DNA from 2 places in the Ammoniphilus oxalaticus genome. Region 2 is predicted to be linked to the other one. Evidence: predicted binding sites of a transcription regulator. Region 2 holds the regulator's gene; the other holds the start of a gene.
The links. The regulator Rex, encoded in region 2, represses fermentation and respiration genes when NADH is low (regulators of the CRP and FNR family bind a similar motif). The targets are predictions, from matches to a motif close to TTGTGAAATATTTCACAA.

Region 1: a site for Rex is predicted at 9,754-9,771, ahead of BEP19_RS15335 (DUF2249 domain-containing protein). Genes of this name have one in related genera too.

What each region holds. Positions count from the first base shown of each region.
Region 1 covers NZ_MCHY01000011.1:30,841-46,763, reverse strand. Annotated here, with positions in the region: gene BEP19_RS15395 (catalase) at 1-1,634, opposite strand, end outside; gene BEP19_RS15390 (YuiB family protein) at 1,858-2,115, shown strand; gene BEP19_RS15385 (divergent PAP2 family protein) at 2,210-2,689, opposite strand; gene BEP19_RS15380 (leucyl aminopeptidase) at 2,862-4,370, shown strand; gene BEP19_RS15375 (CoA-binding protein) at 4,380-4,796, shown strand; gene BEP19_RS15370 (C40 family peptidase) at 4,871-5,761, shown strand; gene BEP19_RS15365 (class I SAM-dependent methyltransferase) at 5,900-6,472, shown strand; gene BEP19_RS15360 (DedA family protein) at 6,476-7,081, shown strand; gene BEP19_RS15355 (hypothetical protein) at 7,151-7,651, opposite strand; gene BEP19_RS15350 (metal-sulfur cluster assembly factor) at 7,656-7,949, opposite strand; gene BEP19_RS15345 (hypothetical protein) at 7,968-9,206, opposite strand; gene BEP19_RS15340 (DUF2249 domain-containing protein) at 9,222-9,428, opposite strand; gene BEP19_RS15335 (DUF2249 domain-containing protein) at 9,455-9,688, opposite strand; gene BEP19_RS18200 (hypothetical protein) at 9,847-9,972, shown strand; gene BEP19_RS15330 (YwiC-like family protein) at 9,994-10,707, shown strand; gene BEP19_RS15325 (molybdopterin molybdotransferase MoeA) at 10,749-12,026, shown strand; gene BEP19_RS15320 (MFS transporter) at 12,360-13,694, shown strand; gene cobA (uroporphyrinogen-III C-methyltransferase) at 13,877-14,650, shown strand; gene BEP19_RS15310 (SDR family oxidoreductase) at 14,693-15,478, shown strand; gene BEP19_RS15305 (beta-class carbonic anhydrase) at 15,536-15,923, opposite strand, start outside.
Region 2 covers NZ_MCHY01000009.1:38,627-52,791, reverse strand. Annotated here, with positions in the region: gene BEP19_RS11550 (Tex family protein) at 1-444, shown strand, start outside; gene cmpA (cortex morphogenetic protein CmpA) at 508-636, opposite strand; gene BEP19_RS11540 (hydrolase/acyltransferase) at 715-1,050, opposite strand; gene tsaE (tRNA (adenosine(37)-N6)-threonylcarbamoyltransferase complex ATPase subunit type 1 TsaE) at 1,204-1,662, shown strand; gene tsaB (tRNA (adenosine(37)-N6)-threonylcarbamoyltransferase complex dimerization subunit type 1 TsaB) at 1,659-2,360, shown strand; gene rimI (ribosomal protein S18-alanine N-acetyltransferase) at 2,363-2,857, shown strand; gene tsaD (tRNA (adenosine(37)-N6)-threonylcarbamoyltransferase complex transferase subunit TsaD) at 2,811-3,878, shown strand; gene BEP19_RS11515 (hypothetical protein) at 4,146-6,356, shown strand; gene abc-f (ribosomal protection-like ABC-F family protein) at 6,390-8,327, opposite strand; gene BEP19_RS11505 (5-formyltetrahydrofolate cyclo-ligase) at 8,408-8,980, shown strand; gene BEP19_RS11500 (MogA/MoaB family molybdenum cofactor biosynthesis protein) at 9,047-9,562, shown strand; gene BEP19_RS11495 (molybdopterin-binding protein) at 9,556-10,548, shown strand; gene BEP19_RS11490 (redox-sensing transcriptional repressor Rex) at 10,565-11,221, shown strand; gene tatC (twin-arginine translocase subunit TatC) at 11,214-11,987, shown strand; gene groES (co-chaperone GroES) at 12,227-12,508, shown strand; gene groL (chaperonin GroEL) at 12,568-14,165, shown strand, end outside.

The sequences.
Region 1 (15,923 bases), on a different contig from region 2:
GTATTGGCATAGCGGGGTGTATTTGCCTGGCTAAGGGAAGGATAGCTTGTTGAAACAGAGATATGGGTTCCGCTTGGGCGCTCTACCCCTATATTATCGGCAATAATACAGGCTAATTCCTGATCTACATTAACCAATAGATTAACGTTTTGTTGGCGGACAGATTCACTCTTAACCTTTCCAAGTTGGTAGCTAAACGCTTCAATGGTGTGCTGCTTTTCGACAGGTGTTAAGCTATTCCAAAAAATGCGGGGTTGCGTAAAATAATCTGTGAACGAAGCGCTTCGGTTACGGGTGACGTGTCCTTCTACCTTTTTTGGATAATGCTCGTATCCGCCTTCTTCTGGGGGTGTTGTATAGGGTGTGTTATTTGCTAATGAATTTTTATGATAGTTAACCTGATCGACATCAATTCGAAATCTCATGGGGCCTCGGCGCTGGTTATTATGAAAAGGACAAAGTGATCTATTGATGGGTAACTCTTGGAAATTGGGACCAATTCGGTGTACTTGCGCATTATGATAAGCGATTAATCTTCCTTGCAGGACGGGATCGTTCGAAAAATCAATACCTGGAACGACATTCGCGGGATTAAATGCGACTTGTTCTGATTCTGTATGATAATTATCAATGTTTCGATTTAAAGTCATCTTCCCGATCGAGTGGACAGGGACGAGTTCTTCTGGCCAAAACTTTGTAGGATCGAGCACATCGAAATCGTATTTAAATTCATCTTCCATCGGAATGAGTTGAACGCCGAGTTCATATTCAGGGTAGGCCCCGCAATCAATTGCTTCTCTCAGATCTTTGCGATGGAAATCGGGATCAATACCACCAATTTTTAATGCCTCATCCTGAAGGAAGGAATGGACCCCTAGCATGGGTTTCCAGACAAAACGAACAAAGGTTGCGACTCCTTTTTCGTTTACAAATAAGTACGTGTTAATCGACCACGATTCCATCATTCTGTAACTTCTTATAATGCCGCGATCGGACATGATCCACGTCACCATATGAATCGACTCCGGATTGTTAGCTACATAATCCCAAAATCGGTCATGGGCTCCGCTTGCTGTTGGGATATCGTCATCTGATTTAGCTTGATACGCATGCATCGCATCTGGGAATTTCATCGGGTCGTTATTAATCAAGACGGGCATTGCAATGGTCGTAAGATCGTAATTTCCTTCCTCTGTGTAAAATTTCACACCCTGACAACGTAAATCTCTTGCCGTATCATAAGATCCCCTTGGTCCTTGGACGGTAGAAAAACGGATTGTAAGAGGAGTCTTTTTCCCTGGTTCCTGCAGAAAGCCTGCTTTGGTCACATGTTTCATCGACTGATAGCATTCAAATTCTCCATAGGCGCTATAACCTCTAGCATGAACGACTCTTTCAGGTTCTTCTTCTTGCACAAAGTGTGTCATTTTCTCAAAGTAATGCCAATCCTCAAGTAGGCCAGGACCGCGTTCACCGGCTGTTAAAATTTGCTCATCGTTGGATATTGTTCGGCCTTGATTTGTCGTCATCGGCTTGCCGGTGTTTTGGATACGGTATTGATCTAATTGTTCCTGCTTCGCATCCTGCTGATTCCCGTCGATTCCCTTTTTGTTTCTCGATGAAGAATGATCCATACAAATCACCTATCCTTAAAGTACTATTTCGTATCATTTAAATAAGTATGGCGAAGTGTTCATGATTATTCATTTGTTAGTTAACGAATGTTGATTTAAATGAAATAGGTTTGTCCGAATTGAGTGAATCAAGCGCATTATGATCACTTTACATTCGGGGGCAATGTTTGTTATTGACCAAGCTATAAAAAATAAAGTAAACTGGTTATTGGAGGTGTGTAACGTGAATATCGTTCAACTCATTATATCCGTCCCGCTGTTTCTGTTTCTTGCGTTTGGGATTGGATTTGTTTTAAATATGTTAATCAAGACCACGTGGTTACCGTTAGTGATGTATGCATTATTGATTGTTTACTTATTCATCCGCATGGGCGCTTTAAAAGCGGTTGATTACACGATTTTAACATCTGGACTAACGGGGGCGGCGCTGAGCGGCGTTGTGATTAAGATGCTAAGACAAAGAGGGTACCGAATGTTCTAAGAAGACACGAAAACGTGTCTTTTTTGGTTGTTTAAATTAAAAAAAGGTAGAATATCATGGGTGATGTTCTACCTTTTTTCTCTTTTCGGCACGTTTAAAACTCAAATAGATAGCCGAGTCCAATTGCAAGAATAATTCCAAGCCAGGCTCCGATTAACACTTCAATCGGTTTATGACCGAGCAGTTCTTTTAATTGTTCACGTTTTTCATGTTCTGGTTTGAAACGTAAAAGTTTCAACTCTTCCTTCATCATATTAAAATCTTCGAGCAAAACGTTTAATAGGGCCGCATGTTTTCCCGCGTGTCTACGTACCCCAGCAGCATCAAACATCACGATCACCGCAAAGATCGTTGCGATTGAAAAATAGGAAGAAGCAAACCCTTCTGATAAGCCAATGGATGTGGCTAAACCGGTCACGGCCGCTGAATGGGAACTGGGCATCCCTCCTGTGCTGAATAACAGTCCCCATTTCCAAGCGCGATGAGTGAAGAAATGAATGGGAATTTTTAAAAATTGCGCTAAACCAATGGCTATAAGGGAAGACCATAGCGGGTAGTTGTGAAAAATCGACATGCGCATTCTTCCTTTCTATTATCGAACCTTTAGCTATACTCCATCATAAGGGATTGCAAACTAAATTTGAAGAGAAATGAAACGCTTCTTTTTAAAAATAAGCGCTTGTTGTACAAGCTAGTCATAAATTGGTAAAATAAACATGTTGTTTTAAATCACGGAGGTGCAACAAATGAAAATTTCAACGACGGTTCAAGAGATAGTAGATCTTCAAACAGACTGTCTCGTGTTAGGGGTCTTGGAAGGGGAAAAAAAGCCGGAAGGCGCGCTCAGTCAAATTGATCAAAAATTAGAAGGTCAAATTTCGAGCTTGCTGGCTGAAGGTGATTTTTTAGGAAAGAATAAAGAAACGCTTACATTATATACATTCGGAAAACTGCCAAGTAAACGGATTATGTTAGTTGGACTTGGCAAAGAACCCACCTTTGAATCTGTTCGCGGGGCTGCTGCTACAGCGATCCGCATTGGTTTAAACGATAAAGTGGATCAGCTTGTATTTTGCTTGGAAAGTTATCTGATCGATACAACGCAAGCGCAAGAAATGGCGCATGCGCTTGGGGAAGGCGCGGCTCTAGGCGGGTATCGGTTTAAAGGATATGCTTGGGAGGAGAGAGAATACCATCAAGTCGACAGCGTTGTGATTGCCACGAGTTTGAGCGACCAAGAGGCGGAAGTGAGCCGAGGAGCGCAAATTGCAGAAGCGTTTTCCGCGGGCACAAATTTGGCGAGAGATTTAGTGAATACGCCGGGCAATAAGATGACGCCAGCTCAAATCGCCGACGCCGCTGTTGCGGTAGCGCAACGTTACGGGATGGAATATGAAGTGCTTGAACGAGAGGATATGGAAAAGCTCGGTATGGGCGGGCTGCTTGGGGTCGCCCAAGGGAGCGCTCAGCCACCGAAATTAATTGCGATTAAATATAAAGGCGCCCAAAATTGGGACGATGTGCTTGGTTTTGTTGGAAAAGGTATCAGTTTTGATACGGGAGGCATTTCTTTAAAGCCGGGACTGAAAATGGAAGAGATGATTGGCGATATGGGTGGGGCGGCTGCGGTAATTGGCGCTTTAGAAGCGCTCGGACGTTTAAAACCGTCTGTAAACGTGTTGGCTGTCATTCCAAGCGCAGAAAATATGCCTTCAGGAACAGCCTTAAAACCAGGTGATATCATTACGACGATGAGCGGGCGGACTGTTGAAGTGTTGAATACGGATGCGGAAGGTCGTTTGGTGCTCGCTGATGGCGTCAGTTACGCAAAAAAGCTAGGCGCGGATTACATCGTTGACGTTGCGACGTTAACAGGAGCCGTGTTAGTCGCGCTTGGAACCTGTACGACAGGTGTTGTGACGAATGACGACGATTTTGTGGATGAAGTGTTACATGCTGCGGCTGATGCGGGGGAACTCGTGTGGCAATTGCCTTCCTTTAAGCCATACAAGGAACAAATTAAGAGTCGGGTCGCTGATTTGAAAAATACAGGCGGACGCAATGCCGGCAGTATTACCGGCGGACTATTTATCGGGGCATTCGCTGAAGAAACGCCGTGGGTTCATTTGGACATCGCGGGTACCTCTTGGGCTGATAAACAAGAAGAACTATCCCCGCAAGGCGGGACTGGGGCGATGACAAGGACGTTGGCTGTACTAGCCATGGGGCGTTCCGCAAATCGAACGGAGGAATAAATAATGGCGATGCAAAATCCATCGAAAGAAGAAATTAAACAAATTTTAGTAGACGCGAAAACGATTGCTATTGTCGGCTTGTCTGATAACCCGGATCGAATCAGTTATCAAGTGGCTAAAAGAATGCAAAGCTATGGGTATAAGATCATCCCTGTTAATCCGATGATTAAGGAAGCATTAGGCGAAAAAGCAGTGGCGACCTTGACGGAGATTAAAGAACCTGTCGACATTATTAATGTGTTCCGACGTGTGGATCAAATTATGCCCGTTGCCGAAGAAGCGGTTGAATACGGACAAGGCAAAGTGTTCTGGATGCAGTTAGGGTTGGTTCATGAAGAGGCTGCCGCCTTGTGTAAACAACATGGAATGTCGGTTATCATGGATTATTGTATCAAAGTAGCTTATGCTGAACTGATTCAGTCATAATATTTTTCAATCGGGGATAATCCTTCTGTTTCTAAACAAACTAAGTTTAGAATAATGCTAAGGAGTTGAACCGCTTGGTTTTTTCTATGCAAAAGTTAGCGCGCCGCTGGTTGCCACTGTGTTGTTTGTTTTTAATTGGGGCTTGCCAAGCTACATCTCCTCCCGTTAAACAAATGAGCGCATCGGCCCAGCTAACGATCGATGGCCAAAAAACGAATCGAGTCATCCCGCTCCAAATTGAACATACGGGTAAGAGGTGGGTCGCTGTACAAGAGACAATGAACGCCTTAGATCTCAGAATGCAACAAGCTGGCGAAACCTACCAAATTGGTTATACCGATCCGATTTATACTGTAAAGGCAGGGGACATCTCCGCAACAGTCGGAGATCGGAGAATCATGTTGCCGCGCGCTCCGCGCGCGCAAAATGATCAATTGTTTATGACGGTTGAGGCGTTGTCAGCGTTATTAAATACTGAAATCAAGTGGGATGCTAATAAGAGGAAGTTAAGTCTCGTCGCGCCTACGCTACTCTCGACAGATGAGGGACAAAAGTCAGCCTCGATTCAATCGAGCGGAAACGTGAATGGCGCTGAAGTCATTCGTTTTGCGGAAAGGTTTTTAGGGACGCCGTATGAATTTGGAGCGGATGATTACCGGGAAACAAAAGCTTTTGATTGTTCCTCTTTTGTAAAGTATGTGCTAGAACGATTTGGCGTTGAAGTTCCGCGAAGTTCAATAGAACAGGCAAGTGTCGGACGGCGAATCAGCGCGGATCAGTTCAAGCCGGGCGATTTGCTTTTCTTTTTCACACCCGGTCGCTATGCCAGTAATCGCATGGTTGGGCATGTCGCGATGTACGCTGGAAATGGAGAAATCATCCATACATATGGGGACCCTGGTGTGACGAAAAGCGAACTAGCCGGATATTGGGAACAAAGACTTTTATTTGCCAAACGACCATAGTCTTTTCGTTTTAGCCCACTTTTAGGAGTGGGTTTTTGTTTTGTTAAAAATTTAAGGTTTTCTTAATAAAAATTGTGTAGGCGTTTTAGGATAAAAGGATTATTATATAACTATGAAATGTAGAAGGAGTGAGGGGAATTGATCAGCTTAACGAATCGGCGTTTAACCTTTTTAAATAAATTTATCCAATCCCCGGGACAGGTTGGGAGCATAACCCCTAGTTCCATTTATTTAACCAAAAAGATGTTTGATCATGTAGCTTGGGACGAGGTGGACGCAATTGTTGAGTTGGGCGCCGGAACCGGCGTATTTACAAACTACATCTTTGAACATATGGCGGATGCAACAACGGCTGTCATTATTGAAAAGGATGCGCAGATGAGACAAGCTTTGCAGGAAACGTACCCCTCCTTTTACTTTGGTTCGGATGCGGCAGGGATGGCTAGTTTGCTTAAAAAGTTACATACACCTCAAGTTGATTGTATTATATCTGGGTTGCCGTTCGCTAATTTTTCGCCGCAGCTAAGGAGCGAAATCATGAGCGTTGTCCTAGAGTGTCTAAAACCCGATGGTGTGTTTATTGCGTTTCAATACTCGTTGCAGATGAAGAACATGTTAAAAGAGCATTTTAACCGCGTAGCGATCAACTTTGAAATGCGCAATGTTCCTCCCGCCTTTGTTTATACGTGCTTCGGCAAGAAGGAGGAGTAACTTATGTACCTCGACTTCTTGCTGGGCGGGATAGAGCAATATGGGTACGCCGCCCTCTTTTTCTTCCTGTGGCTTGGGATCGTAGGGTTGCCAATACCAGATGAGGTTATCGTAATGAGCGGCGGGTTTGTGACTTCGCTTGGCATACTTAAACCGCTTCCCGCTTTTGCGCTTACGTATGCGGGTGTTATATCAGGGCTCACGATTGGTTATTGCATTGGCCGAATCATTGGACCGCCCGCTTTACATTATTTGATGCGCAAGCGGAAAACGGCCAAATATATTGAAAAAGCCCACCATTTTATAGATCGTTATGGAGCTTTCTCGCTCGTAATTAGTTACCTCTTTCCAGTTATTCGACATATCGTTCCTTATATCGTTGGCGTTAACAGAATGAGCTTTTTTCGATATGCGCTATTTTCGTACTCCACTGGATTTATTTGGACTTTGGCCCTGTTCATGGTAGGGAAGTACTTTGGTCATTCGATTGAGCTCGTTAGTCAATATGTTACACGTTTTGGTTGGATTTTCGGCTTCGTTTGCCTGATTATCGCTCTGTCTATTTTTATTGTAAGAAAAATGAAAAAGGCGGGCGGGCAAGCTGTGTGAAAGGGAAAGGATAAATAAAAAGGGCGTAATCGTCGGGGTGAATACCCCTGAACAATCACGCCCAACTTTTTAAAAAGGCATAAACAAATGGATAACAAATACAGCAGTGAAGATCATTGCCATCGTCAAATGGAATCTCCTGCGAAAGCCGGTCGCTTTGCGGTGTCTGCGGTATCCGCCAATTAACGTTAATGTTAAAACAACGAGCCCTACGTATCCACTGATCATTTTTGGACCAAAAAATCCGATCAGTGGTCCGAGCTGTGTCAGCATAATAAAGGCGTGGATGAGAATGATCGTCGTTGCTAAGACAGCAATCGTAATATGCCTTTTCATCATCCGCCTCGCGATTTTAGCTAGGGTCACTCTTACATTTCGTTTCGTTGATTTTCTGATGACTAAAAAGATAAAATACATATTCACATTAATCAGAAATAATACAACGGCCACTTGACCGAGTAACGCGCCTGCGCCTATAAAAAGTGTGTCCGGCTTTTGAAATACCCAAATGTAGATCGTGCTCACTAACAAAAACAACACATTTATTGCAATCCAAATTATATGTTTCACTGGTTTATCCGAGGGCTCTCCTTCCTGCTTCGGTCATGTGGTCAGGAGTCCAAGGAGGAGACCAGACAAGTTCAACGTCGACCTGCTCTACTCCTTCAACAGTCGATACCGCATATTTGACGCCATTTACTATGCTGTCATGGAGCGGACAACCAGGTGTCGTTAACGTCATTGCAATTTCAAGTTTGCCTTGATCGAGCTTGACATCATAAATTAACCCTAAATCAACGACATTGATATTTAATTCGGGATCAATTACTTTTCGCAATTGGTCATATACTTGTTCGATTTGAGTCATATTTGGCTCATTCCCCTCTTATTTTTTTAAAACCATAATGATGATGTAACAAAATAATACAGAACCTGCGGTAAAGATTGTCTGGCTGGTCCAAAATAGCGATTGGGAATGGATTGGAAAGCTAATGATCACTCCCGCAAAAGAGACAGGGAGGATGATCAGTAACGGGTGAATCAAGCGATCATCCATCATATCTTTTAAAGCGGGCACATTCTCTTTCCCTACTTGTTGACTGTATCGATGGGTCCACCATAAGAATGGAACAATTTTGATAAGATAACCAATTAGACTGAAAACGATCCATCCGATGATATAGGCGCAAGCCAAAACGATAAACGCAAGGGGTGTTGGCTGGGCAATCGCATAAATAAACGCGAGTAGGTGAATCACAAGTCCAAATCCAATCGCAATCAAAGAGAAGACAAAAGGACGATCCAACTTTTTCTTCACTCGTTTTTGGATCACCTGTCGCATGTGGATGCTAAACAGCAGAAATCCGACGAATAACAGCAGAAATCCTAACGATAACAAAAGGTGGCTAGTGTTAAACAGGGACACGAAGCTGAGGATGAGGCCAGCGGTATAGACACCAAACACAGTTCGACTTAATTCCATCTGAAAACCGTGGGCCAAAGAGAACATCGGCGCCATTTTGTAGGAAAACCCGAAGATTAATAACGTAAACCACCCACATAGCCCGAGTAAAATGTGTCCTTTTAGCAGTCCATCACTAGCGAGTATCGAAAATCCGCTTATGTTCAGAGCGAGCAGAATACCTAGTCCAATTGTAACAAACAAACAAAACAAGGCGGAACCAACGAACAGGGTGATGATACTTTTTTCCGTTTGCTTCTTAAGAGTCATCCACATTTGAAATAAGAAGAGTAAAATGCCAATGAGCGTTAGGATTCCGCCCCAATAAGCGTACAATGGAACCCATGCGAGCGTGATCGAAAATACGGTAATTCCTAATGAGGTGACAGCAAACTGGAAGAATCCAAATTTTTCACTCCAAATCGGCGTTAGAAAAGCGACAGGAACCAGTTGGTACATCGAACCCATCGCCGCCATCAATGCCCAACCGAGTAACAAGAGGTGCGCGGCAGACCAGATGACGGGTTGTCGGAAGGCCCCATCCAACAGATCCGCCCCTCTCCAAATGATCATCACCTGCGAGAGAACAAAGGCGACTAAACTATAAAAAATAAAGGCGAAAGGTAGCTTGATGTTTGTTTCCGTGTTTGTTTGAGCCAACATCCCGCGGCGCCCCCTTTATTTTGTAATATCAATTTGATAGCCCCCATCATCCCGTACGATCGTCTGATGGGAAAATCCGCGTTCTTCTAACTCCTCATATAAAAACATCGGACGGCGATCGTTGATGATACTTAGACGCTGTCCGACCTGTAATTCATCGAGCGCTTTCAATGTTCTCATCATCGGTTCAGGGGGTTGCAACCCTCTATTATCTAAAATCATCCGTCATCTTCCCTTCCGAATTACTATTAATTCTTCGTAAATGTTACTTTCCAATATTTGTTATCCAACTGAACAGCTTTATGCGTAAAACCTTTTGCTTTCATGACAGTGAATAAGGGAAGCGGTTTGAGGGAGACATGCAAGATGAAAATATCCCCCGATTCAAACGATCGTATTGCATCCATAATTTTTTGATAAGGATCAAGCTTATTTTTTAAATCCTCGCGAACGTCCAATTCGATTGTTTTTGGTTCACTCATACCTACAACCTCCTCAATCATCATACTGCTTATATTTATAATGATAATCGTTTTTATTTCGTTGTATGTGACATGTGTCACCAAGTTTGTGATGTCTCTCACTTAACAACGTTGGTAGAACAGTTATAATGTGTTCAACCGAATCAAGATGGCGGTAAGTGGGGTTGTTGAATGAAATAGGCAGTCCATCGTTAGTGTTTACAGGCGGGGAGCCATTCATGCAGGGGAATACTCAGTCGATCGGTTGTAGATCGATGATGCCAAAACGAATCGGAAGTAAGTAAAGTAAAGGGGTGTGTTAAGGAATGAAATTAGTGATACCGAAGCAACATGGAGCATGGGCGATGCTTATTGCCCCGTTTGTGATAGGGGTTGGAGCATGTGGTTTTATTGGCTATCATGTTCCTTTATTCATTGGTTGGACCTTGCTTTATTTAGCGACCTATCCGATTTTGTTAGCGTTTAAAAGAGAAGATCTTCGTTCTTACTTCCGCTCTATTCTCACTTACCTTATTCCTGCTCTGCTCTGTTTAAGTGTTACGCTAGTGTATAGTTGGCGATTGTTGTTGATTGGCTTGCTGATGCTTCCCTTCTTTCTCGTTAATCTGTATTATGCGAAGAAAAATCGAGAACGCTCATTCATTAATGGACTGTGCGCGACGGTTATCTTTTCAATCGGTGGTTTAGCCAGTTATTATTTAGGAACTGGCTATCTTGACAATAAGGCGGCTATCGTTTGGGCCCTTTCTGTGTTGTTTTTTACAGGTAGTCTCTTTTTTGTAAAGTCGATGATTCGGGAAAAAAGGAACATAATGTTTCGAGTCATATCTTCGGGCTATCACGTTCTGCTGCTTGTGATTAGTTGGGCGCTGGGCGTTCCTTGGTTGTTTTTTGCGTTTTTACCAAGTACAATAAGGAGTACAGCATTTTATGGAAAACCTCTTTCCATCAAGGGTGTTGGAATAGTTGAAGTTGTAAACTCAGTTTATTTTATAATCATGTGCCTCGTTTATTTGTGAAATTCTAGTTGACGAGATTATGAGTGGATGGAGTGATGATGTTGCTAGAGAGAAGAACGTCAATTCCAGTTAGCGAAGCCGTTGCGCGAGTGATGAAGTATGCGGGTGAAGCGCAGATCGAGCAAGTGTCAATCAATGACTGCGATGGACGATATTTGGGTGAAGATTTAGTTGCCACTGATGACGTGCCTAACTTTGACCGTTCCGCTTTTGATGGATTTGCGATTCGGACGGAAGATATAGAAGGGGCGACTTCTGAAAATCCGGTGATCCTTGAAGTAGTCGAGGAAATTGGAGCGGGCGATGTGCCGCTGAAAACGGTAGGATTAAACCAAGCGGTGAGAATTATGACAGGAGCCCAAATGCCTGTCGGAGCAACCGCGGTGATCCCGCTTGAATTAACGGAAACGTTTATAGATCAAGGTAAAACAAAGGTCAAAGCGAAACGATTCATAGAACAAGGGGACTATGTCACCTACCGTGGCCAAGATATGAAGGCGGGAACGCCGATCGTGGAAAAGGGGACGTATATTAATCCAGGGGTCAAAGCGTTATTGGCGACATTCGGTTATCATCAAGTGAAAGTAGCTAAGAAGCCGAAGGTCGGCGTATTTGCGACGGGTTCAGAGCTGTTGGATGTGGACGAGCCATTGGTTCCCGGTAAAATTAGAAATAGCAATGCCTATATGATTATTTCTCAAATCATTCGTTCGGGCGCGGAACCTGTCTATTTTGGCAAGTTGGCGGATGATTTAGAAGCATCGTTTGCGGCCATAACAAAAGCGTTGGCTGATGTTGATATACTTGTCACAACAGGCGGGGTGTCTGTTGGAGACTTTGATTACCTCCCGATTATTTATGATAGACTTGGCGCAGATGTTTTGTTTAACAAGATTGCGATGCGTCCTGGCAGTGTCACGACCGTTGCTCACTGGAATGGAAAAATACTGTTTGGCTTGTCCGGCAATCCGTCTGCTTGTTATGTCGGTTACGAACTTTACGCGCGTCCGATTGTTAAAACGTTGCTTTGTTCCAAAAAGCCGCATCTGCAACGGACTAAAGCTATTTTAGCGGAAGATTTCCCAAAGGTGAATCCGTTTACGCGTTTTGTGAGGAGCAAGATTTTTTACGAAGACAGTCAGCTATATGTCGCTCCAAGTGGAGCTGATAAATCGAACATCGTATCTTCACTAGCGTTGTGCAATTCGTTTATCGTGTTGCCTGGCGGAACAAGAGGATTCGCCATAGGAGACATAGTTGATGTGCTCTTGCTCGAAGATCATGACGGGGCGGAATGGCCATGGGACCAAACGAAGTAAAGGATTAGACAATCATAACAATCTTTTTAATAAAGTAGGCAAGATTACGAATTGTAATCTTGCCTTTATTTATGAACAAATCCCCAGCTATTTTTCGCAAAATGGGCCCCATTATTGACTCGTTCAAGGTAGATAGACTAAAAATCCCCTTATCTAGACAAGCGCAAAAATACATATAGCTATATACTTAATGTTATTACGTTTGAAAATATGTGTGATTGGTGACGTGCGGGGATAAGCAAGTGTGGGTCATCTATAATGGCGCGTTACAGCTCAGGGGTATGATTCAAAGCAAAGAGGAAAATATGAACGCGGGAAAGGGAAAGATGGGATATGAAAGCAGGGGTTGAAAGGACAGGATCGACTGTCCGACAGGGGAGGATTGGAGCCGATTGGGATCCAGAAAATGAACATTTTTGGGAAGTGGAAGGAAAAAGACATGCAAGTCGAAATTTGTGGATTTCGATACCCGCTCTATTTTTAGCTTTTGCGGTATGGCAAATCTGGTCAGTGATCGCTGTTAAATTAAATGATGTCGGATTTAGTTTTACCCAGACGGAACTATTTACACTTGCGGCTATACCTGGACTTAGCGGAGCAACATGTCGACTTTTTTTTACCTTTATGCCTGGTTTAGTAGGCGGGAAAAATTGGACAGTGATCAGTACGGCTGCGCTCTTGCTTCCAGCGGTTGGAATTGGCGTTGCCATTCAAAACCCGGAGACTTCGTTTATGACGATGGCGCTTATGGCCGCTTTGTGCGGAATTGGCGGAGGGAATTTTTCATCATCGATGGCTAATATACATTTCTTTTTTCCGCGAAGAGCGAAGGGGACAGCGAATGGGCTGAATGCGGGCCTCGGAAACTTAGGCGTCAGCGCCGTTCAATTTATTACGCCTATCGCGATTGGAGCGGGGATGGTAACGGGAATCGCAGGCGCTTCGCAACAACTGCCGACAGGCGGTGAGGTATGGATTCAAAACGCTGCTTATGTGTGGGTCATACCGATTGTAATTGTAACGATTGCCGCATTTTTTGGAATGGACAATCTGCCAAATGCCAAACAATCCATTTCAGAACAAGCGATGATATTTAAAAATAAGCACACGTGGATTATGACTTGGTTGTATACGATGTGCTTTGGTTCATTCATCGGTTATTCTGCCGCGTTCCCCTTATTGATCAAATCTGAGTTTCCAGAAGTGAATGCTGTTGGATTGGCTTTCTTAGGTCCGTTAGTCGGGGCCAGTTTCAGGCCTGTTGGCGGTTGGATATCAGATAAGCTGGGCGGGGCAATGGTGACGTTTTGGGATACATTGATCATGATTTTGGCTACGATCGGGGTCGTTTTCTTCTTGAATACACACCATTTTATTGGTTTTTTGACGATGTTTATTTTACTGTTTTTTACAACAGGGATTGCCAATGGCTCTACCTTTCGGATGATCCCATTTATTTTTGAGGCGAAACAGGCCGCGCCTGTGCTTGGCTTTACGGGCGCGATTGCCGCTTTTGGGGCATTTCTGATCCCTAAATTATTTGGTTGGTCGATTAGTCAGACCGGTTCCGCCAATGTTGCTCTCTATATTTTTCTTGGTTACTATGGCTTAAGTCTGTTGATCTGCTGGTACTATTATGCGAGAAAGAATGCAGAGGTCAAATGCTAGAAGAGGAAAAGGGCGTTTCCTAAGAGGAGACGCCCTTTTTACATTGCATGGAAATGGACCCTTTTATAATCCACATAGGAAAAGGTGGAATTAAAAATAGATGTGTGATATATTCTAATTAACAAACAGGAATCGAACAACCTCTCAGAAAAAGAACGAGCGGGTTTTAGGGGGAAATAGATGTGGTCAAAGGAAAAGTGTATTTGGTCGGGGCGGGGCCTGGCGATCCAAAATTGATTACTTTACGAGGATTGGAATGTATTCAGGAAGCGGATGTCATTGTGTATGATCGTTTGGCGAATCCAATCTTATTGGAACATCGAAATGAACGGGCTGAGTTAATATACGCGGGAAAATTACCGCATAATCACACGCTTCGTCAAGAGTGTATCAATCAGTTACTTGTCGACCATGCCTTGCAAGGGAAAGTTGTAACCCGTCTCAAAGGGGGAGACCCGTGTGTGTTTGGTCGCGTCGGAGAGGAAGCTGAAGCGTTAGCTTCAAATAGAGTGAAATTTGAAATTGTGCCCGGAATTACTTCGGGGATTGCCGCTCCTGCTTTTGCGGGAATTCCAATTACACATCGGGATTATGGATCAAATTTTGCAATGGTGACCGGACATATGGGCGCAGGGAAAGAAGATTCGGATGTGAAATGGCGGGCTTTGGCGCAAGGAATCGATACGATTGCCTTTTATATGGGGGTTTCCAATTTGCCAGTCATTTGTGAGCAATTGATTACAAATGGGAAATCAGCGCAGACGCCTGTTGCTGCAATTACATGGGGCACAACGGAAAATCAGCGAACGGTTACGGCAACATTGGAAACGATTGAAGAAGAAGTGATCAAGGCTCAGATTTCACACCCGGCGATTATTATCGTTGGTGAAGTCGTGCGTCTTCGAGAAAAGTTAAGCTGGTTTGATGAACTTGAATTGGCTGAACAGATTAATTAAACTTGGGTATGATGATGGACAGATAGGGGGGTAAGTAGCTAGATGAACCTAAATTTAAAAGGGAAGGTTGCGTTGGCGCTCGCTTCGAGTCAGGGGCTTGGCAAGGCGATTGCAGCGGAACTTGTGACGGAAGGCGCATCGGTCATGTTAGCCAGTCGGGACGCAGATAAATTGGCGTCTGTCCAGTCCGAATTAACAGGGTTGGGCAAAGGAAAGGTCCTTTTCCAACAGACAGATATTACGAAGTCTGCTGAACTTGAGCAATTGATGAAAGCAACAATTGAACAATTTGGAAAGATAGATATCCTTGTGAATAATGCGGGTGGACCACCGAGCGGGATGTTTGAAGAAATTACGGATGAACAATGGCAGGACACCTTTGAGCTAAACTTATTAAGCTATATTCGTTCGATTCGCGCTGCTCTACCTGAATTAAAGAAATCAAACGGCAGGATTATTAATATTGCTTCCGCATCGATTAAACAGCCGATTCCTGGATTGATTTTGTCGAATACATTTCGAACAGGGATTGTCGGCTTGACGAAAACATTAGCTGAAGAGTTGGCTCCTTATGGCGTTTTAATCCATACGGTTGCTCCGGGGCGAATTGCAACTGATCGTGTGGCGCAGTTGGATCAATTACAGGCTGATCGATTAGGAGTAAGCAGAGAAGAAGTTGAGCAACTGGTACAAAAGCAAATCCCGCTTGGTAGATATGGAACGCCGCAAGAGTTTGCGAAAGTGGTTGCATTTCTTGTTTCCGACGCTTGTACTTATATGACAGGCAATGCGTTTTTAATCGATGGCGGTATGATTAAATCTATTTAGTCCGAATAAGAAAAAGGGCTGTGTGTAGCTACAGGCCCTTTTTCTAACATCACGTTGTTAAGCGTTTACAGTATTGGCGTAACCGTCAACAACGAGGTCAAGTTTACCTGTGTCTGGATCGATAATCAGGCCGTGTACAGGTGTCCCTTTTGGTAACAAGGGGTGGTTTTGAATCATTTCCACACTGTTTTCCACGCCTTCTTTTACAGATTTAAATCCTTTTAACCAACCTTCTAAATTAATTCCTGAATGCGATAGTACTTCGATCATCTCTTGCGTGATTCCGCGATCTTTCATACTATCGAGCAAAGGCCCACACTCAAGACCTGTCATGCCACATTCGTGGTGTCCAATCACATACACATCTTCGGCTTTCAGGGCGTAGATCGCAACGAGGATACTGCGCATGATACTGCCGAAAGGCTGCTTCACAATCGCTCCCGCG
Region 2 (14,165 bases):
CAAATTGAGCCGCGGGCGATAAATCAGCCGGAAAGCAAAGAAAAATTACAAAAAGTAGAATTAGTTTCGATGGCTGAACAATTGGAGATTGGTGAACCGACATTGCGGGATATTATCGACAGCTTGCTTAGACCTGGGCGTGATCCGCGGGATGAACTGTCAAAACCCTTACTAATGAAAGACGTATTGACGATCGAGGATTTAAAGCTGGGTATGGAGTTGCAGGGTACGATTAGAAACGTTGTTGATTTCGGCGCTTTTGTCGATGTTGGCTTAAAAAATGATGGACTTGTCCACATATCGAAGTTAAGTTCAAGCTATGTGAAACACCCACTGGATGTCGTATCAGTCGGACAGATTGTGACGGTGTGGGTTTCGGAGGTAGATGTAAAGAAAATGCGTGTTGGCTTGACGATGATTGAGCCGCATGAAGCGGGCGCATAATGAGAAATGTGGGTCCCTTTTATGGGGGACCCACCTTTGTTTTGTATGTCGTTTATGTGAGAGCTAGACGCTGATTGACTTTTGGTTGTTTTTTTGTTTGTAACCGAACCAACAATCATTGAGCAATCTGATTTGTCGATGATCTTTACCCTGAAAGGCCCGCATTAATTGTCTGCGTAACCACCCCGGCATGATATAGTCCCCCCTCTACCGAATTCATCACATCCTTCTTTCTAGGATATTCAAACAATGGGCGAGGGTGAACTGATTTTAGACTTCTTCTGCTAAATATTCTAATTGCGCTTGGAAAGCGCGAATTTCTGTTAGTAGTGAAATAAGCGGGTACTCGGTTTCTTGCACATCATTAAAACTTTTCTCCAGTTCATTAATATAGTCTAAGCCCGAAATAATTTCGCAATGAGGCGAAAGGATCTCGAGTTCACTACATTCCGCGAGGACAATCGGTAACGTTGGCTTTTCTTTTGCCGTAAGTTTGTCAATCTCTTTATGTAAGCGGTGAATGAGAGCAACGAGTTGATACATGTGATCTTTTGGAATAGCTATAAATTGAAGGCCATTTTCTCCTTGAAGCAGGCAATATCGCATAATTTTTCCTCCATCTATTTCTTATCATATTGTAAAGTGTAATAAATCGTCCGTTTCTTTTCAAGTTCTACATCGTTTAATTGCGGCAGGGAATGGTCAAAGTTATAATATATTAGGAACGCAAGCATCGGTCAAGCATAAGGAGTGTCTAACTTGAAGCGAGAATATAAGGTTACTACTCGTTCTGCGGAAGAAACCAAGCAATGGGCGCGGCGATTGGCGGAGCGAGTCCAAGCTAGAGATGTAATTACATTGGAAGGGGATTTAGGGGCGGGTAAAACAACATTCACACAAGGGTTTGCTAAGGGCTTAGGTGTGTCGGGTGTAGTAAACAGTCCTACCTTCACGATTGTAAAAGAATACGCAGGGCGGATGCCGCTTTATCATATGGATGTTTATCGAATTGAGGATGAGTTTGAAGAGTTAGGGTTTGAGGAATATTTTTATGGAGAAGGCGTTACAGTCGTGGAATGGGCCAGTCGAATTCAAGCGGCGTTGCCTGAACAACGTTTGGAAATTGAGTTGAAACGTCTAACGGGGGACGAAAGAGAAATTATAATTTACCCGCATGGAGAGCGTTTTGAACAACTACGCAAGGAGTTGTTGGAATGAAGATACTTGGCATAGATACTTCAAATCTAGTGATGAGTTTGGCTGTAATCAATAATCAGCAATTGTTAGGGGAGTATACGACCAATCTGAAAAAGAACCACTCGATTCGATTGATGCCCGCGATTTCCTTATTGTTGGATGAGTTGGACGTTGAACCATCCGCCTTGGACGGAATTGCCATTGCGCAAGGACCTGGTTCTTATACAGGCGTTCGGATTGGTGTCACAACGGCTAAATCAATGGCCTGGTCGCTCGGAATCCCCTTAGTGGGGGTTTCAAGTCTTGAAGCGTTGGCTGGTAACGGTAATTATTTTTCAGGATATGTTTGCCCCTTGTTTGACGCGCGGCGCGGTCAGGTGTATACAGCCCTGTTTGAAAATGGGGAACGTAGCGAGAATGATCAGATTACAATGATGGAATCTTGGGCGGATCAGCTTGCCGCATTGCAGAAGCCTGTTTTGTTTTTAGGTGATGATGTATCGATGCACCAATCTGTTATATCGGAAAAATTAGGGAATCAAGCTAGATTTGGTCCGCCTGACTGGAATGTTCCGCGGGCAAGCTATATTGCAAGAGAGGGCAGTCGAAAAATTCAACAGGGAGAATTATCGGATCCGAATCTATTTGCCCCGCGTTACTTGCAATTGGCCGAGGCTGAAGCAAAGTGGCTGGCTGCTCAACAGGCTAAGGAAACATAAACATGGATAACTACTCAATACGTCCGATGAGACGTGAAGACCTTGAAGTGATTCATGATATTCAACAGGAGGCATTTCCGGATCCTTGGTCAATAGGAGCTTTGTTGCATGAGATCACGGAAAATGATTTCGCGCATTACCTTGTTTTAGAATCTGATGGCAATGTAATCGGTTATGGCGGAATGTGGATCGTTATTGATGAAGCGCAAATAACTAATATTGCCATTGCTGCCCCTTATCGCGGGCAAAGATGGGGAGAAAAACTGTTGATGTCGATGATTCTTTACGCTGTGAAACATGGGGCAAGCGCGATGACGCTAGAAGTCCGGGTCACAAATATCGTTGCTCAGCGTTTATATGAGAAGTTTGGATTTAATAAAACAGGGATTCGTCCTCGGTATTATTCGGATAATGGCGAAGATGCCCTAATCATGTGGGTGAATTTTAGAGATGAAGCAGAACAGCAACTGGAAGAAGAAAACTCTAGATACGTATAGGCAAGCGCGGGATCAGAACAAGCCATGTTACATTTTAGGGATCGAGACGAGCTGCGATGAAACATCAGCGGCGATTGTTAAGGACGGAACTGTGATCTTGTCGAATATCGTTTCTTCTCAAGTAGAGATACATAAACGATTCGGAGGGGTCGTGCCAGAAGTTGCTTCAAGGAGGCATGTGGAAAGTATCACTTATATTGTCCAAGAAGCTTTAGATGAAGCAAAGCTAACACTAGATGACATTTCCGCCATTGCGGTAACGCGTGGACCTGGTCTTGTCGGAGCGTTACTCGTTGGGGTTTCAGCGGCTAAAGCGATTGCATTTGCAAGAGGAATCCCTTTGATTGGAGTTCATCACATTGCGGGGCACATCTATGCAAATCGATTAATAAAAGAGATGCGTTTCCCGTTGATTTCGCTTGTTGTTTCGGGAGGACATACGGAATTGATCTATATGCGAGAGCACGGTTCCTTTGAGATACTCGGACAAACGAGAGATGACGCGGCGGGTGAGGCGTATGATAAGGTGGCTCGCTCGTTGAATTTGCCTTATCCCGGCGGACCGCAGATCGATCGATTAGCGCATCAAGGAACGGCGAATATTCCTTTCCCACGCGCTTGGTTAGAGGCGAATTCCTATGATTTTAGTTTTAGCGGTTTAAAATCTGCCGTGTTAAATGCGTTGCATAATGCAGATCAACGAGGCGAACAATTAGCTGCGGAAAATGTTGCCGCTAGTTTTCAAGCGTCTGTTGTAGAAGTATTGGTTGAAAAAACATTTCGAGCGGTAAGTGAATATGGGGTTAGTCAACTATTATTAGCCGGTGGTGTAGCAGCGAATTCGGCTTTACGACAAGCTTTGATAGAACGGAGCGCTCAGGAAGGTGTAGAGCTCGTTGTTCCTCCTTTGAAGTTATGCACAGACAATGCGGCAATGATTGCGGCGGCGGGAACAATTCAATATCAACAAGGGGACTTCTCTGATCTTGATTTGAATGGAACTCCGGGTTTATCCCTGTAATAAAGAGGCAACTATATTAATAGTTGTCTTTTTTATTACATAATTTCGATCGTACGTTCCCGTGGACAAGTTATCCATAGGTGATTGTGGATAATGTTAATAACTCTGTTGTTATTGAATTTAACAACGTTTGTTGACTTTCGAGTCCGTGTATAAAAATGGGCGCGAACATTGTCGAAACTGTGGATAATATGGGGAAACTCAGTTATATCACGGATTATACTGTGTATAACTATGTGGACACTGTGGAGGAGGTGTAATAACTGAATGAATAGGAATTGGTTATCCACAATAATGGTGTTTTGTTGCTTGATTTTGTCTATTCCAATCGAGACGAGCGCGATGGATCGGACAAAAAGAGTCATCCTTGTTCTTGCCAACCACCTTTCTTTAGAGGATATTCGACAAATAGAGGGTTTGCCCGATGCTAACTGGTTGAATAAGGGAACCATTGGGGCGATGAATCTTCGAACGGCTGGGAAAATTAATGGTGTGAATAACGCGATAACGATTGGCAGCGGTGTTCGGGCGATCGGTCCGAATAACGCTGTGGAATCGTATATGACAAGCGATGAACTGCATGCGACATCCGCAAAAGATTGGTATCGACAATTGACTGGGCATGAGGTCACTCAAGAAGGAATTGTCGTTCCGGGTATTCAATCCATCTTAGAGAGTAATCGTAGCTCGGGTTATACGATGAGCGCGGGGTTGCTAGGGGAGACGCTTCGTCAACATGGGTTACAGGCAGCTGCTTACGGAAATTCGGATGTCGGAGAGAAGAAGATAAGGTTTGCCCCTTTAATTGCAATGGATCAACGCGGATTGTTGAATGGAGGCGATATATCTCTAAATACGAACCGTGAAGCACCCGATCGTGTGTATGGAGTAGTGACAGACTATGATTATCTACTGAAGAAAATAGAGGAAGATAAACAGAGTTCTTTACTTACGGTTGAATTGGGCGATTTGTATCGACTTTCTTCTGCAAAGGAAATGATGGATGCTCAGCAATTTCAAACGACTAAATTGATGGCGCTTACCGAGCTGAATCGGTTCATGAAAACGCTTGTTGAGCAACAGACTGAATCGCAAATGATTTTATTGTTAGCGCCAATGGTTTCACCAGATGCGGAGCAAAGCCGTTCGATGATGGCGCCGTTTGTTCAAATGAATCCGAATCAAGAACAGGGCATATTAAGTTCGTCGACGACAAGACAACCGAATATTGTGACCAATGTTGATATTGCCCCGACTATCTTATCTTGGCTTGAACTACCCGTTCCACAGCAAATGATGGGGCGACCGATAACAACAATTGCGGGTCAAGCTGACTTTTGGAAGGATTGGACATCGATCAAGCATATTTATGCCACCCGCTCCGATGTTTTGACAGGCTACGTCACTTTTCAAATTGTCATTTTAATATTGGCAACAGCTTTCTGGTATTTTAGTAAGCCGAATCATGTTTTCTATCGGACGGGAAATGCGCTCATTCGGTTTTTGCTGCTTTTAATTACGTTATCGCCATTTTTGTTTTTGATCCTTCCGCTATTTCCGTTCCTATTTAGCGTGCGTTGGACTGTTTTATTTTTGTTAACGCTTGGGATGGGATTAGCTGCGGCCGTAATTCGACTTTCTTTTCCATGGATTTTTCTAATCGTGAGTGTAGTTAATTGGCTTCCTATTTTAATAGATGGTCTGTTATTTGATTCGATGCTAATGAAACGATCGTATTTAGGCTATGATTCTGTAATCGGGGCTCGATTTTATGGAATTGGAAACGAGTATATGGGAGTTGTGATTGGGAGTTCGATCCTTAGCCTAGCGATGTTGTTAGAATTGACAAAATGGAGAGAAAAGTGGGTAAAGCAGATCTCAGTGTTTGTTTTCGGGCTGTATCTTTTATTTTTCGCGTTGCCTCGGTGGGGCACAAATGCGGGTGGAGCGATTACGGCGATGACCGCGTACAGCGCTTCCTTCTTCCGTTTGTTTGATGTGCGTTTAAACCGTCGTTACTTTTTTTGGGGAGTCTGCGCGGTTGTGATTTCGATCGGTGTTATGTTCATGGCGAATGTAGTCGGGGATGATCAGACGCAGTCACATATTGGAAGGGCGATGACAAAGTTAATGCAAGGGGATTTACTAGAGATTAAAAATATTATTCAACGGAAATTGGAAATGAATTGGAAGTTGATCGGCGTTTCCGCATGGAGCAAAGTATTTATTACTTCGATTCTTTTGCTCGGATTTATTTGCTACCGCCCATTCGGGATGATTCACATTTTTGCGCAGCAGCGCCCTTATGTCATTCGCGGCTTTTTTGGTATCGCGATCGGAGCGGTTACGGCGTTGCTTGTCAATGATTCGGGAATTGTGGCGGCAGCTACAACGATTATTTATATGATTGCGCCGATGCTCTTTCTTGGCTTACAAGAAGGATTCAAACCGCATGACGACCGTTTAACAAATGATTGAGCCTATTTTTGCGCGAATAGGCTCAATTTAAATTCAGTTTTCTTCTTGAAGTTGTTCCCATTTAAACATCAGCTCTTCTACTTGTTGTTGTTTGGATTCTAATTGTTCATTAATTTCAAGAGCTCTTAAAGGATCTTCAAATACTTCAGGTTTACAAAGTTCAAGTTCAAAGTCACTAATCTTGGATTCTAACAAATCAATTTGGCGCTCCACTTCTTCAATTTTTCGTTTACGTTGTCTTTCAATACGTTGTTGTTCTTTATCCGCAAAAAAAGCTTCTTTATCGGTAGCCTTTTTATCTGAATCTTGTTCGGCTGCGGTAGGGGCTTTCTCTTTCGGCGCTGGAAGTTTTCCTAACTCATCTAACTCTTGTTTCTTCTCTACATAGTAATCATAGTTACCAAGATAACTAGCGGAACCGCTCGCAGATAATTCGATCACTCTGGTCGCCATTCGATTCAAAAAATAACGATCGTGAGAAACGAATAAAATCGTTCCGGGGTAGTCCTCTAACGCGTTTTCAAGCACCTCTTTACTGTAAATGTCCAGGTGGTTAGTAGGCTCATCTAGGATCAGAAAGTTGGAATTTTGCAGCATCAGTTTAGCAAGGCTGATCCGCGCTTTTTCTCCGCCGCTAAGGGCAGAAACTTTCTTTAAAACATCGTCACCGCTAAACAAGAAGTTACCAAGCACCGTTCGTATTTCCTGTTCAGTAAGTTGACGATATTCATCCCACAACTCATGAAGAACCGTTTTATCGGAATCAAGCTCCTGTTGCTCCTGATCATAATAACCGATTGAAACGTTCGAACCGAGTTGGAAATCGCCTTTGAGCGGCGACAGCTCGCCGATGATTGTTTTAAGAAGCGTTGATTTACCGATCCCATTCGGACCTAATAATGCGACGCGTTCACCGCGATTGATATCAAAGGAAAGCCCTGAACTTAATGTGTTCAACGGATATCCAATGGAAAGATTATTTATCTTGAGCACCTCGTTGCCGCTGACGCGATCAATATCAAACGTAAAATGAACCCTTCTCTCCGCGGAAATAGGTCGTTCGACTCGATCGATCTTATCTAGCATTCTTCTGCGACTCTGAGCCCGTCCAGTTGTTGAGGCGCGCGCGATGTTTCGGGCGATAAAATCCTCCATCCGGTTAATTTCCGCTTGTTGCTTTTCAAATGTGGCCATTTGTCGTTGAATTTGCTCGGCCTTTTGTTCTAAATACTTTGTGTAATTGCCGACAAAGCGTTGACATTGGGTTCGTTCGATCTCATAGATCATTGTGACAAGCGCGTCTAGGAAGTAGCGATCATGCGAGACGACTAAAACAGCCCCGGAATAATGATGCAGATATCGTTCCATCCAGGTTAGCGTTTCAATGTCAAGGTAGTTTGTCGGTTCATCCAGGACGAGCACTTCTGGTTGGGTAAGCAACAACTTGCATAAAGCTAAACGTGTCTTTTGTCCGCCGCTGAGGGAAGAGATTTGGGCGCCGTAATCGTCTTCATAAAAACGGAGACCGTGTAACACGCCGCGAATATTCGCCTCATATTGGTAGCCGCCCGCATCGGAGAACTCCTCCGATAAAATGGCGTACTGTTGCAAAAGCCGCTCATGGTCTTGTTCGGACATTTTTTGCCCCATACTCGCTTCAATCTCGCGTAATTCTCTTTCTTTCTCTTGGAGCGCCGCAAAAACCGAGATCATTTCATCCCAGATCGTTTTGTCAGATTCAAGGCCGCTATCCTGGGCTAAGTATATGAGTTGAATATCCCGCGATTTCCGGACTTCGCCTTGATCGGGTAACATTTGCCCTGTTATTATTTTAAGTAGTGTGGATTTTCCGGCTCCATTCACACCGACGAGGCCGATCCGATCTCCCGTTTGGATTTGTAAACTAATATCTGAAAGAATCGGATCCGCTCCAAACGATTTGGAAACGTTAACCGTTTGTAATAAAATCATGGTTGTCACCTCAAGTCAGATTACCATTCTAGTTTATCATATTCCATTCATAAAAGTAGAAGAGGAAAGGGGGTTTCTTCTTGATAAAGAAGGAAATAAGAAAACAAATTTTAACAAGACGCGGGGAAATGCCAGCTGACGTTCGACAAGCGAAGTCATCGTTGATTGTTGAACAGATCTTGCGTAATACTCTCTATCAGAAATCTAAGCTGTTATTTAGCTTTGTACCGTTTGACCATGAGATAGATCTACGTTCTTTGCTAGAACAGGCGTTAGCGGATGGGAAACAGGTCGCTATTCCACTTGCCGATATGAAAAATAAACAGATGACACTTTACTATTTTGAACGATGGGACCAACTCCAACCTGGCGTTTACGGTATTTTAGAACCTGATCCGCTGCGTTCAAAACAGGTTGACCCGAGTGAAATCGATCTCATCGTCATGCCGGGTGTCGGTTTTGATCGTAAGGGAGGAAGAATCGGGTATGGCGGCGGTTTTTATGATCGGTTTCTAGCAAAGTTAGATCCGCGTCCACCTTTGCTTGCGCCTTGTTTTTCGGAACAATTGATGGAGGAAGCGCCGATGGAAGAACATGATTTTCGGGTTGATTTAATTATTACCGAACAGGAAACAATTATTTGTAAAAAATGAGCAAGAAATCAGTTGTGAAATCATGTACAATATAAGTGATTCTTGGTACTAACGAAGGAGGATACTATGTCTACGTATAAAATCGGCGTCATTACCTCAAGTAACTCTATTTATCGCGGTGAAAGAGAGAATGATAGCGTAGCTAAATTAGTTGAACTGTTAAAAAGAGAGCTTGATAGTGAAATCTGTTTGCATCGTGTAGTGCCAGACGATATTGAACACCTAAAAGAGGCGTTTATTGAATTGATCGATAGAGAGAAAGTGGAACTGCTGATTACCGTCGGCGGCACAGGATTAAGTCCTGAAGACGTTACGCCCGAAGCAACGGAATCTATCATCGATCGAACGGTGCCTGGTTTAGCGGAGGAGATGAGACGCGCTTCACTAGAGAACTCAAGACGAGCGATGTTAACGCGCGCCGTTTCGGGCACACGCGGCAACACGCTGGTTATTAACTTCCCTGGGAACCCAAAGGGGGTTGAGGAGTGCTTTACAGCAATTGTAGATCAAATCCCTCATGCCCTTAACATCATTCAAGGAAAGGTTGGAGAGGGCTCAATTACTAGGGAGGAAACGTGGTGAAACCGACGTACTTGAAAGAAGTTCGGGTTGAAGATGCGATTGGAATGAAATTGGGACATGACCTGACACAGATTGTTCCAGGCGCTTTTAAGGGGCGGGTCTTTCAAGCGGGGCATGTCATCACAGAGGAGGACATTCCACTGCTGCTCGACATCGGTAAGCGCCATATTTACATTATGGATACTCCGCAAGGTTTTCTGCATGAAAACGAAGCGGCGGAACGAATGGCCCGCGCATTTGCGGGGGAGCATGTGTATTTGACAGGTCCCGTTGAAGGGAAGATGACTTTAAAATCCGCCATCCACGGTCTATTGAAGGTGGACCCAACGGCTGTTGAACAAGCGAACCAGATTGAAGGGATCTCTGTATCCACGTTATTGTCTGACCGAGTCGTTCAAGCTGATCAATCGTTAGCGGGGATTCGACCGATTCCACTGATTATTGAGGAAGAGAAGGTCAAACGAGTCGAACAACTTCAATCTTTACCGGCGATCGAGGTGAAGCCTTTTCAAAAGAAAAAGGTTGGAATCGTAACGACCGGCAGCGAAGTATTTACAGGACGGATTGAGGACCGATTTGGTCCCGTTCTAAAAGACAAGTTGAAAGCATTCGGCTCGAAAGTTTTGGGACAACGATTTGCTGACGATGAACTAGACGCGATTCAAGCGGAAATTCGTTATTTTGTTGAGCAAGAAAAGGCGGATTTGATCCTCGTAACGGGGGGGATGTCAGTAGACCCAGACGATCGCACCCCAGGAGCGATCAAGGCTGTTGGCGCGGATATCGTTCGGTATGGTATACCGATGCTGCCCGGCTCGATGTTGCTCGTTGCTTATTTAGGAGAAATTCCGATTCTAGGACTGCCAGGCTGTGTTATTCATGATTCATTCACGTCGTTTGATGTCTTTCTGCCCAGAGTATTGGTCGGAGAGAAAATAACGGAGTCTGATATTATCTCCATTGGATACGGAGGGTTTCATACCTGATGACAGGTTCAAGGGGGTGAATAAAGTGGGCCAACAGATTCCAAAGGTGACTGCAAGAAGACTTCCTGTGTATTACCGATATTTGGATCGGCTAGCCTCGCTAGGTGTGCGTAGAATCTCGTCAGCGGAGATTAGTCGGTCCTTAAACATTGATCCAGCTACGATTCGTCGAGATCTTTCGTATTTAGGCGCTCTTGGAAAAAAGGGGTACGGCTATGATGTGCAATATCTCATCCAATTTTTGCGGGAGTTTTTAAAACAAGATGAAATGACCCATGTTGTGCTAATAGGGGTTGGGAATCTTGGGACCGCGTTGATTCAATATGATTTTCTTAAAAATAACGCGTTGATTGTCGCCGCGTTTGAGACCGATCCGACGAAGATTGGGCAGGAAATAAACGGGGTTCCAATTTACTCGTTAGATCGTATGGAGGGTATCATTAAAAAGGAAGATGTGCTCGTCGCTGTTCTCGCTGTTCCTGTTCATGCGGCTCAGGGGGTAACCAATCAGTTAGTCAGATCAGGCATTAAAGGAGTCCTTAATTTTACGCCTACTCGCCTGCAAGTTCCTGAGGAAGTTGTTATTCATCACATTGATTTAAGCATCGAACTTCAATCGCTGATTTACTTTATGAAAAATACGAACGCGGGGATTGTAGACGAAGATGAATGATAATCAAATGTCCGTCGTAGAGCATCTTTCCGAGTTACGAAAACGCTTGATCTGGATCATTAGCGGCTTTGTCGTTGCCCTTATATTTGGCTTTCTTGTCGCGGGTCCGGTAGTAGAACATATCAAAAATGATCCGATTGCCGTAAATATTGAGGACTGGTATGTGTTTGGTCTGTCGGATGCGTTGCGTATTTATATGCAAGTGGCGTTTGTGATTGCCTTAGCGTTCACGTTGCCGCTAATCCTATACCATATTTGGAGATTTGTATCCCCAGGCTTGATGGAGGAAGAGCGGAAGGCAATCGCGGCGTATATTCCCTTTTCTTTTCTATTACTCATTATTGGATTATTATTCGGATATTATTTCCTTTTTCCATTGATTATTGGGTTTTTATCCGGTTTTTCCCAAATGTTGGGGGCGAGCGAAACATATGGACTAACGCAATACTTTCAATTTCTGTTTAATCTAATCTTACCGATTAGTCTATTGTTTGAGCTGCCGATCATCATCTTGTTCTTAACATCGATTCGCGTTGTCAATCCGCCGCTATTGATTAAATTTCGTAAGTACGCCATGTTGCTATCCGTGATTGTTGCGGCAATGATCACACCGCCTGATTTTATATCTAATATTGTCGTTACGATTCCAATCATCATTCTTTATGAGATTAGTATTATTCTTTCTAAACGAATCTATCGAAAACAGCTTGCGAGACAAGCGCGATATGAAGAAGAGTTCGCAACGATTCGAACGGATGACGACTAACAAGAACCCGATAAACTGTGTCGGGTTCTTTCTGTTGTTTAATTTAGGTATGGGGTATGAAATAAAATAAAAAGGATAGGATGGAAAGGGATATTTTTTCAACTTAGCAAGTTTTTTTAATAAAAAAGCAAAAAGGGCTTGCAAAGTTTGGGAAAAATGACTAATATAATAATTGTATTAGCACTCACGATATCAGAGTGCTAACAAAACCGTAAGTCTTTTAAGGAGGGTGTTTCAAAGTGTTAAGACCATTAGGTGATCGCGTAGTTATCGAAGCTATCGCTCAAGAAGAAACTACTGCAAGTGGCATTGTATTACCAGACACAGCTAAGGAAAAGCCTCAAGAAGGTCGGGTTGTAGCCGTTGGCCCTGGCATCATTGAAAACGGGGAGCGCGTTGCGCTTGAAGTAAAAGAAGGCGATAAGGTAATTTTCTCAAAATATGCTGGCACAGAAGTTGAGTTCGGAGACAAAGAACTACTAATTATGCGTGAAAGCGATATTCTGGCTATTATTCAATAATATAGAACGACGATCGAAAAATCAAAAAATCATTACATATAGAAGGAGGAGTTTTTTTCATGGCGAAAGATATTTTGTTTAGTGAAGACGCGCGTCGCTCCATGCTGCGTGGTGTGGATACGCTTGCGGATGCTGTAAAAGTAACTCTTGGACCAAAAGGACGTAACGTTGTACTTGAAAAGAAGTTTGGTTCCCCTCTAATCACGAATGACGGTGTAACCATTGCGAAAGAAATTGAATTAGAAGACGCTTTTGAAAATATGGGAGCTCAGTTAGTTAAGGAAGTTGCGACTAAAACAAATGATGTAGCAGGTGATGGAACAACAACTGCGACAGTATTGGCGCAAGCAATGATCCGCGAAGGACTGAAAAACGTAACATCTGGGGCGAACCCAATGGTTATTCGTCGCGGGATTGAAAAAGCGGTGCGAGCTGCCGTTGAAGAAATTCAAAAGATCTCTAAAACAGTAGAAACAAAAGAATCTGTCGCTCAAGTTGCGGCAATCTCTGCTGCCGATGATGAAATCGGTCAATTAATCGCGGAAGCGATGGAAAAGGTAGGCAGAGAAGGTGTGATCACTGTTGAGGAATCAAGAGGCTTCAATACCGAATTAGACGTAGTAGAGGGAATGGAGTTTGACCGAGGCTATGTATCACCATACATGATTACAGATACAGATAAAATGGAAGCGGTTCTAGAGGACCCGTACATTTTAATCACAGATAAGAAGATTACAAATATTCAAGAAATTCTGCCTGTGCTTGAGAAAGTTGTTCAGCAAGGTAAGCCGATTTTAATTATCGCAGAAGATCTTGAAGGCGAAGCATTAGCTACACTTGTTGTAAACAAACTTCGCGGCACGTTCAATGCGGTAGCTGTTAAAGCTCCTGGCTTTGGCGACCGTCGTAAGGCAATGCTTGAAGATATTGCTATATTAACTGGCGGTCAATTGATCACAGAGGATCTTGGACTTGATCTAAAGGGAGCTACATTGCAACATCTTGGAACAGCGAGCCGAGTCGTTGTGTCCAAAGAGAACACAACGATCGTAGAAGGCGCTGGCGAGACTGCGAATATTGAATCGCGTGTTAGCCAGATTCGCGCTGAAATGGAAAATACGACTTCAGAATTCGATAAAGAAAAGCTGCAAGAGCGCTTAGCGAAACTAGCTGGCGGAGTTGCTGTCATTAAAGTTGGAGCAGCTACTGAAACAGAATTGAAAGAGAAAAAGCTTCGTATTGAAGATGCTTTGAACGCTACACGCGCCGCAGTTGAAGAAGGAATCGTTTCCGGCGGTGGAACAGCTCTGATTAACGTAATTAAGGCTGTTGAAGCTGTTGAAGCTGAAGGGGATGAGGCAACGGGCGTTAGCATCGTGCTTCGCGCCCTTGAAGAGCCAGTTCGCATCATTTCCAACAACGCAGGTTTAGAAGGATCTGTTATTGTTGAGCACTTAAAGAAAGAAGAAATTGGCGTTGGTTTTGACGCGGCTACAGGCAAGTGGGTGAACATGATTGAAGCGGGAATCGTTGACCCTGCAAAAGTAACTCGTTCCGCTTTACAAAACGCAGCTTCAGTTGCAGCTATGCTATTAACTACCGAAGCCGTAATTGCAGATAAGCCAGAGGAAAATGGATCTGGAATGCCTGATATGGG